Regions from separate parts of the Comamonas sp. MYb21 genome, predicted to be linked through region 1. Evidence: riboswitches for the same ligand, from Rfam matches in the RefSeq annotation. Region 1 holds a riboswitch; the other holds the start of a gene.

Region 1 (5,795 bases):
CTGGCCACCATCTACCACCTGGCCGACCCGGCCCGCTACCAGCCCGGCCAGTACGAGTTCCAGTGCCTGCACGGCATGGGCGAGCCGCTGTACGAGCAGGTCGTGGGCCGCAATGCCAGCGAAAACCTGGGCCGCCCCTGCCGCATCTATGCCCCGGTGGGCACGCATGAAACCCTGCTGGCCTACCTGGTGCGCCGCCTGCTGGAGAACGGTGCCAACACCAGCTTTGTGAACCGCATTGCCGACCAGGACATCCCCCTGGCCAAGCTGGTGGAAAACCCCGTGACCACCGCGCAGCAATGGGCGCAGAGCGAAGGCCAATTGGGCCTGCCCAACCCGCACATTGCCCAGCCGCGCGCGCTGTATGGCGCAAGCCGCAGCAATTCGGCAGGGCTCGACCTGTCCAACGACAACCGCCTGCGTGCGCTGCAGCACGACCTGCAGGCCAGCGCCCAGATGGTCTGGCATGCCCAGCCGATGCTGGCCGATGGCGCGCCCGCCTCCACCCAGGCCAGCGAACCGGTGCTGAACCCGGCCGACCACAGCGACCAGGTCGGCACGGTCACGCAGGCATCGACCGAGCAGGTGGAGTTTGCACTGGCCGCCGCCCAGGCCGCCGCCGCCCGCTGGCAGGCCACCCCGCCCGCCCAGCGCGCCGATTGCCTCGCCCAGGCCGGTGACCTGCTTGAAGCCCATATGCCCACCCTGATGGGTGTGCTGGTGCGCGAGGCCGGCAAGACCTGCGCCAACGCGATTGCCGAGGTGCGCGAGGCCGTGGACTTTCTGCGCTTTTACGCCGCCCAGGTGCGCAGCTGGGGCCAGGCGGATTACCAGGCGCTGGGCCCGGTGGCCTGCATCAGCCCCTGGAACTTCCCGCTGGCCATCTTCAGCGGCCAGATTGCCGCGGCGCTGGCCGCCGGCAACACCGTGCTGGCCAAGCCAGCCGAGCAGACCCCGCTGATCGCCGCTGCCGCCGTGCAGGCGCTGTGGCAGGCCGGCGTGCCGCGCGATGTGTTGCAGCTGCTGCCGGGCACCGGCGAGACCGTGGGTGCCCACCTGGTAGGCGACCACCGCGTGCAGGCCGTGATGTTCACCGGCTCGACCGAGGTGGCCCGCATTCTGCAAAAGACGCTGGCCCAGCGCCTCGATGCCCAAGGCCAGCCCGTCACCCTGGTGGCCGAGACCGGCGGCCAGAACGCGATGATCGTGGATTCGTCCGCGCTGGCCGAGCAGGTCGTCGTGGATGTGCTGTCCTCGGCCTTTGACTCGGCCGGCCAGCGCTGCTCGGCGCTGCGCGTGCTCTGCGTGCAGGAAGAAGCGGCCGACCGCCTGCTGCACATGCTGCGCGGCGCGATGCAGGAGCTCCAGCTGGGCAACCCCTGCCAGCTCAAGACCGATGTCGGCCCCGTGATCGACGCCGAGGCCAAGGGCGTCATCGACCAGCACATTGCCCGCATGCAGGCCGCTGGCCACCAGGTCTGGCAAAACAGCGGCGCCAGCGCGCAAGGCACCTTTGTGCCGCCCACGGTGATCGCCATCGGCCAGCTCTCCGAGCTCAAGCGCGAGGTCTTTGGCCCGGTGCTGCATGTGCTGCGCTACCGCCGCGAGAACCTGCCCCAGCTGCTGGCCGACATCAATGCCACCGGCTACGCGCTCACCCTGGGCCTGCACACCCGCATTGACGAGACCATCAACCAGGTGGTCAATGCCGCGCATGCCGGCAATATCTATGTGAACCGCAACATCGTCGGCGCCGTCGTCGGCGTGCAGCCCTTTGGTGGCGAAGGCCTGTCGGGCACGGGCCCCAAGGCCGGCGGCCCGCTGTACATGCTGCGCCTGCTCAGCCGCATGCCCGCCACGGCCACCGTGGATGCGCTGGCCCATCTGCCCCGCATGGCGGGTAGCGAGGCCCCGGCCGCCAGCACCGCTCAGCGCAGCAATGCCCATGGCCTGGAACAGGCCGATGCCGCCCCCGCCGCTGGGCTGGAGGCGCTGCAAAGCTGGGCCAGCCAGCAAGGCCAGGGCGATCTGGCAGCGCTGTGCCAGCGCTATGCCGCCCATACCGGCAACGGCTTTGCCGCCGAACTGCCCGGCCCCACGGGCGAGCGCAATCTGTATGTGCTGAGCGGCCGTGCGCGCGTGGCCTGCGTGGCCAGCACCAGCAGTTTGCTGCTGGCCCAGCTCGCTGCCGTGCTCGCCGCTGGCTCCTCCGCCGTGTGGCCCGCGGGCAGCAGCCACGCCAGCCTGCTGGCCCAGCTGCCTACCTCGGTGCGTGCCTCGGTGCAATTGTCTGCGCACAGCGAGCAGGCCTTTGTGCAGTCCGAAGCCTTTGATGCGCTGATCGTCGATGCGGCCAGCGGCTGGCTGCCCACGGCCAGCCGCCTGGCCGGCCGCGCCGGCGCCATCGTGCCGATCACCGCCCAGGCCGCCGATGGCAGCGTGCCGCTGTTCCGCCTGCTGGCCGAGCATGCCATCAGCATCAACACCGCAGCGGCCGGCGGCAATGCCAGCCTGATGACCTTGGACTGAGGCTGAGGCTTGGGGGCACAGCCCCATCAAAAAAGGGCTGGAGATCGCAAGATCCCCAGCCCTTTTATTTATTTAGTTAGGGCGTTGCAGTGTTGCAAGCGCCGCCAGCGCTATCAGTCCATCGTCGTGAACAGCGCGGCCACCCCCAGCGCCAGGAAGATCACCGCGCAGACGCGGTGGATCCAGCGGATCGGCAGCTTCTTGGTGATCTTGTCGCCAAACCAGACCACCGGCGCATTGGCCAGCATCATGCCGATCGTGGTGCCAGCAACCACCCAGTAATAAGAAGCGGGGTACTTGGCGGCCAGGCCCACGGTGGCCAGCTGGGTCTTGTCGCCCATCTCGGCCAGGAAGAACAGCAGCACCGTGGTGCCGAACACGCCCCAGCGGCCGCTGCTCTTGCCCGCTTCGTCCTCGTCAATCTTGTCGGGGATCAGCATCCAGCCGGCCATCAGGATAAAGGACACGCCCAGAATCCAGCGCAGCACATCGGGGCCCAGCATCGTGGTGATCCAGGCGCCAACGGCACCGGCCAGCGCATGGTTGACCAGCGTCGAGACAAAGATGCCCAGCACAATGGGCCAGGGTTTGCGGTATTTGGCAGCGAGAACGAGGGACAGCAGCTGTGTCTTGTCGCCCATTTCGGCAAGGGCAACGACAGCGGTCGAGAGGAGAAAGGCTTCCATGGAGTGGGGATCGTTATTGCAGCCGGATATAGCAAGACAGCATTGACCGCATCGCGACTCCGGCATTGGATCGCAACGTGGTCAATGGTCTCGCCCAGCATCCTCATCACCAGATGCCGTGTACGCCATAGGCCGCGAAGGCCCAAGTTTGTTGACGCACACTCTGCGGCGCATCGCGCGCCCAGCAGGCTACTCCCCAAAGACTGGCGCATCATACGCCCAAAAGCGATGTTGCGCCGCAACACCTACGCCCGCCAGGGAAAATACCAAGGGCTGGTTGCGGGAACTGTCAACACAGCGTAAGGCGATTCACCCATAATGGTGAAGCTCAATGTGCCCCCGGGTACACTAGAGCGCGCGGTGATCCGTCTTGGAAGTTGTCACAGGTTTGTTGATTGCATCAGGCTCCATCGCTTTTTTTACTTTTTTCGGAGTCCTCAAATGGGCAACAAACTTTACGTGGGCAACCTGCCTTACTCTTTCCGTGACAGCGATCTGGAAAGCACTTTCAGCCAATTCGGTACCGTCTCCAGCGCCAAGGTCATGATGGAACGTGACACCGGCCGTTCCAAGGGCTTCGGCTTTGTGGAAATGGGTTCGGACGCTGAAGCACAAGCTGCTATCGAAGGCGTGAACGGCCAAGGCTTTGGCGGTCGTAACCTGGTCGTGAACGAAGCACGTCCAATGGAAGCACGTCCTCCACGCAGCGGCGGCTTCGGCGGCGGTGGTGGTGGCCGTGGTTTCGGCGGTGGTGATCGCGGCGGCTTCGGCGGCGGCGGTGACCGCGGTGGCTTCGGCGGCGGTGGCCGTGGTGGCTACGGTGGCGGCAGCTACTAAGCACATCGCATCCAAAACCTCTGAGAGGTTTTGACAGTGAGATGACGGGTTTTCCCGGAAAAAAGGCCTCTTTGAGGCCTTTTTTGCATCTGGTTGCAGCTTCTGCGCCACAACTGAGGGGCACAACTATGCCATTCTCGGTTTTTATGCCAGAAAATAAAGGATGGAGCATTCCTCCATTGGGCTACTGCGATAGATGACCGGTGTTCTACAGGGCGCGATCGCATTATTTAAGAGTTATCAGGAGTCCCTCAAATGGGCAACAAGCTTTACGTCGGTAATTTGCCATACCAGGTTCGCGACAACGATCTGGAACAGGCCTTTGGTCAGTTTGGCAGCGTAACCAGCGCCAAGGTGATGATGGAACGCGACACGGGTCGCTCCAAGGGTTTCGGTTTTGTAGAAATGGGCAGCGATGAAGAAGCCCAAGCTGCGGTCAACGGTCTGAACGGTCAGCCCCTGGGCGGTCGCAATCTGGTCGTGAACGAAGCACGCCCCATGGAGCCCCGTCCTCCCCGCAGCGGCGGTGGTGGTTTTGGCGGCCCACGCGGTGGTGGCTTTGGCGGCGGCGGCGGTAACCGTGGCGGCTTTGGCGGCGGCGGTGGTGGCTACGGCGGCGGTGGTGGCGGTGGCTACGGCGGCGGCGGTGGTGGTGGTTACGGCGGTGGCGGCGGCGGTGATCGCGGCGGCTACGGCGGCGGCGGCGGTGGTTATGGCGACCGCGGTGGTCGCGATGGCGGCCGTGGCGGCAATGACCGCGGCTTTGGTGGTGGCGATCGTGGCGGTGAGCGCGATGGCGGCTTCCGCAGCCCCTACGGCAATGGTTCGCGCAACCGCGGCGGCAACCAAGGCTACGACAACAACGACGACTATTGATGCCTGCAGGCACAGCCCGGCGCTGTGCCGCACCGCAACGACAAAGCCCCGCCAGGGGCTTTTTTCATGCCCGGCTCAGGACCTGCTTTCAGTCTTGACCCGGTGGCGCCTCTTGCACCCGCTCGCGGTGGCGGTGCTTGCGCGGGCGGTTGGCCAGCGCGCGGTCATAGAGGGCATTGGGCAGGCAGCGCAACAGTTTGGCCACCCAGCCCATCTGCCAGGGGATGACGGCATAGCTGCGCGCCTTGGCAATCACCGCAAAGGCCTGGTCGGCAAAGGCCTCGGGCTGCATCAGGAACGGCATGCCGTAGCGGTTGTGGCTGGTGAGCGGCGTGGCGACAAAGCCCGGGCAGATGGTGACCACCTGCACGCCGCTGCGCTTAAGCTCCACCCGCAGGCTCTCGCAGTAGCTGATGACCGCCGCCTTGCTGGCGCAGTAGGCGCCATGGCCAGGCAGGCCGCGTATGCCGGCCACGCTGGCAATACCGACCAGCTTGCCACTGCCGCGCGCCTGCATGGGCCGCACAAAGGCATGGAAGGTGGCAGCCATGCCAATCACATTGGTCGCATAGGTCTGGGCCATGACCTCCAGGTCCTCGCGCTCGGCCGTGTCGATGCCGTAGCTCACCCCGGCATTGGCCACCACCACATCGGGCAGGCCCTGCTGCTGCAGGCATTGCATGCAGGCAGCAATGGTCTGGTCCTGGTCGGCCACATCCGCGCCATAGATGGCGTAGCGGCTGGCGTCCATCGCCTGCGCCTGGGCCCAGTCCGCAATCAGCGCGGTACGGCGGGCCACCAAGGCCAGGCGGTAACCGGCCTGGTAGTAGCGCCAGGCCAGCGCCTGGCCGATGCCGCTGGAGGCGC
Region 2 (5,795 bases), on a different contig from region 1:
GCGCACGTCGGTCTTGATGTAGACCTTCTTCACGTCGACGTTGATCGACCAGTGCTTATCGAGCATGTAGTCAAAGCCGATCTGCAGCGCCGGGCCAAAGCTGTTCTTCTTGATCGATGGATCGAGCGCGGCTTCAACAGCGGGTGCAAAGTTCACGTTCGAGAAGCGCGTGTAGTTCACACCAGCGCCCAGGTAGGGCTTGAAGGCGCCCATATTGGTGAAGTGGTACTGCGCGAGCAGGCTGGGCGGCAGGTGCTTGAGCGTGCCGATCTTGGCGCCATCCGAGCGCAGATCGTGCTTTTGCGGATAGGTCAGCACCAGCTCGGCCGCGATATTGGGCGTGAAGAAGTAGGTCACATCCACTTCGGGAATCGTCTTGTCATTGATCGACAGACCCAGGCCGGTGGAGTCCTTGTTGGCGCTGTCCAGATGCACGGCGCGCACACGCACCTGCCAAGGGCTTTGCGCCTCTTGCGCCATCGCCGCGCCCGACGCCATTGCACATACAGCTGCCGCTGCCAACATCATTTTTTTCATCGTCATTGCCCTCGCTGCGAGCTTGCTCGCATGGATTGAAAAGTAGCTGAACCCAGGCCGCATCTGCATGCCCCCACCCGCGCCAAGCGCCGTATCTGAAGGCGGCAGAGCAGTTTCTGCTGTCCATGCCTGCATCTTCTGCTTAAGCGGGCTGCGCGGCCCTGACCCAGATCAACGAGACAAAACAAGCGATGAAAAAAGGCGGCCCGCTGTTGCGATGCCGCCTTCTGCTTCTTGCTGCGCCGCACCCGAGAGGCGCGGCCAGCAGCCATGCGCTGCTGCTTGCGATCAGTGCCCGCGCAGCTTGTGCCAAGCCTCCACCGCCAGCACCACCAGGCCACCAATGGCTGCACCAACAGCCACATGCACCAGCGTTGGGGCCAGCAGTGCCACCACGCCACCCATCGGGGCTACGGTACTCTCCAACCAGTGCTCGATCGGGCCAATGCCATGCACCAGCAGGCTGCCGCCCACCATGAACATCGCAGCCGTTCCGACAATCGACAGGCCACGCATCAGCCAGGGCGTAAACGCAATCAGGCCCCGGCCAAAAGCCTTGGCAGCGGCACTGGTCTTGCGCATCAGCCACATGCCCACATCGTCCATGCGCACAATACCGGCGACCAGGCCATAGACAAACACGGTGATCGCCAGCGCCACGGCCACCAGCACTGCAAACTGCTCCCACAGCGGCTTGCTGGCCACAGTGCCCAGCGCGATGGCGATGATTTCTGCAGACAGAATGAAATCGGTACGCACCGCACCCGCCACCTTGGCTTTTTCATAGGCCACAGGGTCCATGTTTTTCTCGCTGGCAGCCTTCACGGATGATGGCGCCACGCCCATCTGCGCAGCCTGCTCGGACTCCTTGACGGCATCATGGGGCGCCTGTTTGCCGGGCTTGTGGAACAGGCTCAGCACCTTCTCCACCCCTTCAAAACACAGAAAAGCGCCGCCAAGCATCAACAGCGGCGTGATCAACCAAGGCGCAAAAGCACTGATCAAAAGCGCTGCCGGCACCAAGATGACTTTGTTTTTGAGCGATCCCTTGGCCACCGCCCAGACCACCGGCAACTCCCGGTTGGCCTTGACCCCAGTCACCTGCTCGGCGTTCAGCGCCAGGTCATCGCCCAGCACCCCCGCCGTCTTTTGCACCGCCACCTTGGTCTGCGTGGCCACATCGTCCAGGATGGCCGTGCTCTTGCCCGCAGCCGTCTTGGTCATCAGCGCCACATCGTCGAGCAAGGTCGCAATATCATCGAGCAACATCAACAAACCAGCACCAGCCATTACGCACTCCCTGTCTAAATTCGGTGGCAAATCATAGCGATTTCACAAAGCAATGCCGTGTCAGGCCCCGTAAAACGGTGATTTCTACGTTTTGTTGGAGCTTGTTCACAAAACTTTATGCAGGCCTTGTCAACAACTTCAGCCTGCGGCCCGTTGTACACCCATCTACACCAGAAAGGTGAAAGGACTGAAATGACTGAAGTGTTTGCTATTTGGCCTGAAGACGAACGTGACCGTAAGCGTGCTCCTGCCCGCTTCTGATACCAGCGCAGCCTGCAAGCGGTTGAGCCAGAACTAAAAACCCGGCACCCGCAGCGATTGCAAGCGCACTGATCTCTCTCACTTTAGCCCCGCTTTGCGGGGCTTTGTTTTGCCTGTAGCAACGCTCCTACAGCGCAAAACGCAGCCAAGCCCTCTGCCATGCCCGCGGAGGGCTTTGGCTTTTATACGGCCACCATGTGCTCGTACAGGATCAGCGAGCCAATGGCGATCAGCACGACACCACCTACCGCCTCTGCCCAGCGGCCGGTGATATGGCCCAGCACGCGACCGACCATCACGCCCAAGGTCACCATCGCAAAGGTGGCAAAGCCAATGCTGAGCGCAACAACGGTGATGTTCACATCCAGAAATGCCAGGCCCACGCCCACCGCCATCGCGTCGATGCTGGTCGCAAAGCCGGTGGCCACCAGCAGCCAGAAGCCATGGCGCGCGGGCCGGCTCATCTCGGGCTCATCGGCGCTTTGGAAGGCACCCAGCACCATGCGGCCGCCCAGCACCAAGAGCAGCACAAAGGCAATCCAGTGGTCCCAGGCCTTCACATAATCGGCCGCGGCATAGCCCAGGGCCCAGCCCACCAGCGGCGTGATGGCTTCGATGACACCAAAGATCAGGCCGGTGCGCAGCGCCTCCGACCAACGGGGTTTGACAAGGGCAGAGCCTTTGCCAATCGCGGCGGCAAAGGCGTCGGTAGACATGGCAAGCGCCAACAGGGAAATGGAAGCAGCGTTCATCGGAGGTTCTTCTAGGACAGTCGGGCATGAGCACAACGGCATGCCACCACTGCCCGACCGAGGTCGTGCTGGCATGCCGATGGTCTCGCCAACCGAAGAACGGATGTCTGCGCCACAGCATGCGAAATGCCGAGTATGTTGACGCAGACGCTTCCAGCGCGGAAGCAGGCTACTCCCCAAGGGAGCCCGCAGTCTAAACGCTGCGCAGCGCTTCGGAGCACATGGCCCCAAACGCGCCAAGTTCTTTAGGAATGGATCGCATCTCTGTCTCTGCACGCGAGAAATCAAAACCAATCCTAGCTAACCCCCCGCGCGCAAAACAAATGCTGTGATTGCGCCATGTAGCATTTTGAGGCCGCTTAATTAACTCTATCTAGGACATAAATTACGCTTGCGCGTGCATTTGGCTTTCATCTTGAATCCGGAAGCCAGGCTCGAATGTTTCATGTTTGAATCATCCCCTGCGGGAAGGTGGGCTGGGTATCTTGCAGAGTTCCCCTACCCATTTATGGCCCACAGAGTCGAAAAGAAAAACATAAAAATAGACAAAAACCATTTACCGCAGCTTTCATTCTATTGACATCATTAGACACGCGTGGCCAGCCGTCTATTACCCTGGTCATTATGAATTTGAGAAATTTAGATTTTATTACTATATTAAAATCATTTTCATGATCCAACTTCAATAAAACATTTTTTGAAAAATCTCTACTGGCATATATTAAATCACTCAATTCATTGCAGCTTTAGAGGCTTCTGACATATCAATAAGTCATCCGCATTAACAAATCGCACCAAATGGTTATTCAATACATCACCTTAAAAGCTCGCGTAGCACTTTACAAGGCATAGGTAGCAGATAACTGTTTTATCTATGCGATTATCCAGAATGCCGTCAGATGGAGAGGCGAGGTAAAGAAATTTACAATCAATATTTAGCATTTATTTTCTTTTTAAATAAAATCCATATAGGGCCGATAAAAAAACCATTGGAGTAATGGCATTTAAAATATTATTCAACCGATTACCTTCTTTTGAAAAATAATCGTATACACCAATCATAATCAAAATCAAAACAATATGAAATATAGCAATGCGATGGCTATTTTCATCTGAAACATAATTATTCGAGGACATCAGTAGCGCCACAATAAATCCTATCCCCAGCATCATGTTTAAATCAATGCCTCCGAAAAAATAAAAATACAGGCATAAGATAAAAAATAACACAAGATGCATATATCTTGATTCTTTTATTGAAACATTTAGCTTCTCTAGTTCATTCATTTTTTTCCTTCTCAATAATTTGATTTTTTACAAGTCTTATCGGATTCATTTTCAATCGTCGCTGTTATGCTATTAAGTTTACTTTATAGTAATTTTTTCTTAAAAAATAGCTGCATCTTCAACAAACCCTCCAGGCATATACTCATCAACTAAAAATACAGCTACCAGCAATAAGAATATGTTATAAATCATATTATTTACAGCTCCTGATTGCATAAGATATGCGACATTATCCACTGAGCACAACACAAAGCCCATACTAATATTCTTATCAATAGATATCTCCCCACATCCTCATCATGAGCGAGAAGCTTCATACTGCTACTAAATTCTCTAAAAAGCCATGCTTTACCAGCATACGGCCCAAGCAACTGGCGATATCTCCCAATCTAGCCAGCGGTGATATCACTTATATTTTTTATAAATAATAAAATTTATAAACAATGCAACAAAAGGCGACCCAAAATAAATACACGAGATCATAACTTCAAGATTCTGAGAATACGGTATAAGCAGAAGAGTCCAGGGCAAGAAAAATAATACAGCTATATTTACAATATACAAATAATTTTTGCTCTTCATCCCGAGCAGCAATGCTTGTAGTATTGGTGCGAACCAAAGCAAAGTGACAAAAAACGCAACTTCTATAGCATCTTTACTCACAAATGCATACGCATTTCTTGAGTAGGTTAAAAATACAATCAGTATTGATATATTCAATTGCAAGGACATGAGAGATTGAATTTAGATAGATCATTATCCTTATACGCTTTTAATGCTGCTGTGGTTTCTGTGTAGAGTGGATGATTTTTATTTGGTGGCGCAACAATCTCCGACATAGCGTGCAATATTTGGCGAGGAAGTCCATAGTTTTCTGACCAAGCCTTCTGCCCTTTATGGACGGGCGAAGTGGCATCTTGTATTACATGAAGAGCGACTCCAAACATAAAAAGAGATTCCTGTTTTTTCCCCTCAGCTTTAATTCAAAAGATTTCTTCATTACATCTTGAATGAGATTATTTGAGCTGCTGCACGATTGATTTTTATTTTGCGCGGCATCTTTATCCCTCATTGCATGCATAAACGAACTGGCTGAAGTCTGATTCGGGGGTGAATCTGCCCAAACTTGCCCTTGATTAATCATAGATAACTCTGCTCTCGAATAATCGTAGCCAAATGGCATCATGTAGCCTTGATAGTTTGTTACATTCTGATGTACATAGAATCCAAGCTGTGATGCCCATAGACCCAGCGGATCAATCATCGTCACTGGCCGCGAGGCATATAAAAATTTGTTCCACCCGCCACTCAAGCCAATGGGGTCCTGATTTACGTAGGCTCCTTGTTGCCCCTCATAATACCGATGCCGGTTGTAATAAAGCCCCGTATCACCATCCGCATGTTGCCCCGGCAGCCTGATCGGTTGGTACAGCCCGCTGGGGTTATGCTCCGCCCGCACATTGCCCCAGGCATCCAATTGCACCGCCCAATCCACCCGGGTGTCTTCTCCGATCAAGGCATGGGGCGTTCCCAGGTGGTCGCACAGGTAATGCCGTATCTCGATGCTTTGCGCCGCTTCCTCGCGCTGGCTGGTCACCGTTTGCTCCAGCTCCTGGAACTGCTCGTACATAAAGCGCTGCACATCTGGGGGCATCGCCTGGATGGCGA

The links. Region 1 has a riboswitch for manganese ahead of WH367_RS09170 (TMEM165/GDT1 family protein). Riboswitches for the same ligand answer to the same signal wherever they lie in the genome.
Region 2: another riboswitch for manganese. It lies ahead of mntP (manganese efflux pump MntP); the one in region 1 lies ahead of WH367_RS09170 (TMEM165/GDT1 family protein).

The regions. Positions count from the first base shown of each region.
Region 1 covers NZ_JBBGZC010000005.1:187,042-192,836, forward strand. Annotated here, with positions in the region: gene putA (trifunctional transcriptional regulator/proline dehydrogenase/L-glutamate gamma-semialdehyde dehydrogenase) at 1-2,529, shown strand, start outside; gene WH367_RS09170 (TMEM165/GDT1 family protein) at 2,643-3,215, opposite strand; yybP-ykoY riboswitch at 3,312-3,425, opposite strand; gene WH367_RS09175 (RNA recognition motif domain-containing protein) at 3,657-4,052, shown strand; gene WH367_RS09180 (RNA recognition motif domain-containing protein) at 4,308-4,928, shown strand; gene WH367_RS09185 (SDR family oxidoreductase) at 5,017-5,795, opposite strand, start outside.
Region 2 covers NZ_JBBGZC010000013.1:4,533-10,327, reverse strand. Annotated here, with positions in the region: gene WH367_RS19010 (OmpW/AlkL family protein) at 1-537, opposite strand, end outside; gene WH367_RS19005 (DUF808 domain-containing protein) at 826-1,827, opposite strand; gene mntP (manganese efflux pump MntP) at 2,271-2,840, opposite strand; yybP-ykoY riboswitch at 2,860-3,025, opposite strand; gene WH367_RS18995 (hypothetical protein) at 3,783-4,127, opposite strand; gene WH367_RS18990 (RHS repeat-associated core domain-containing protein) at 5,050-5,795, opposite strand, start outside.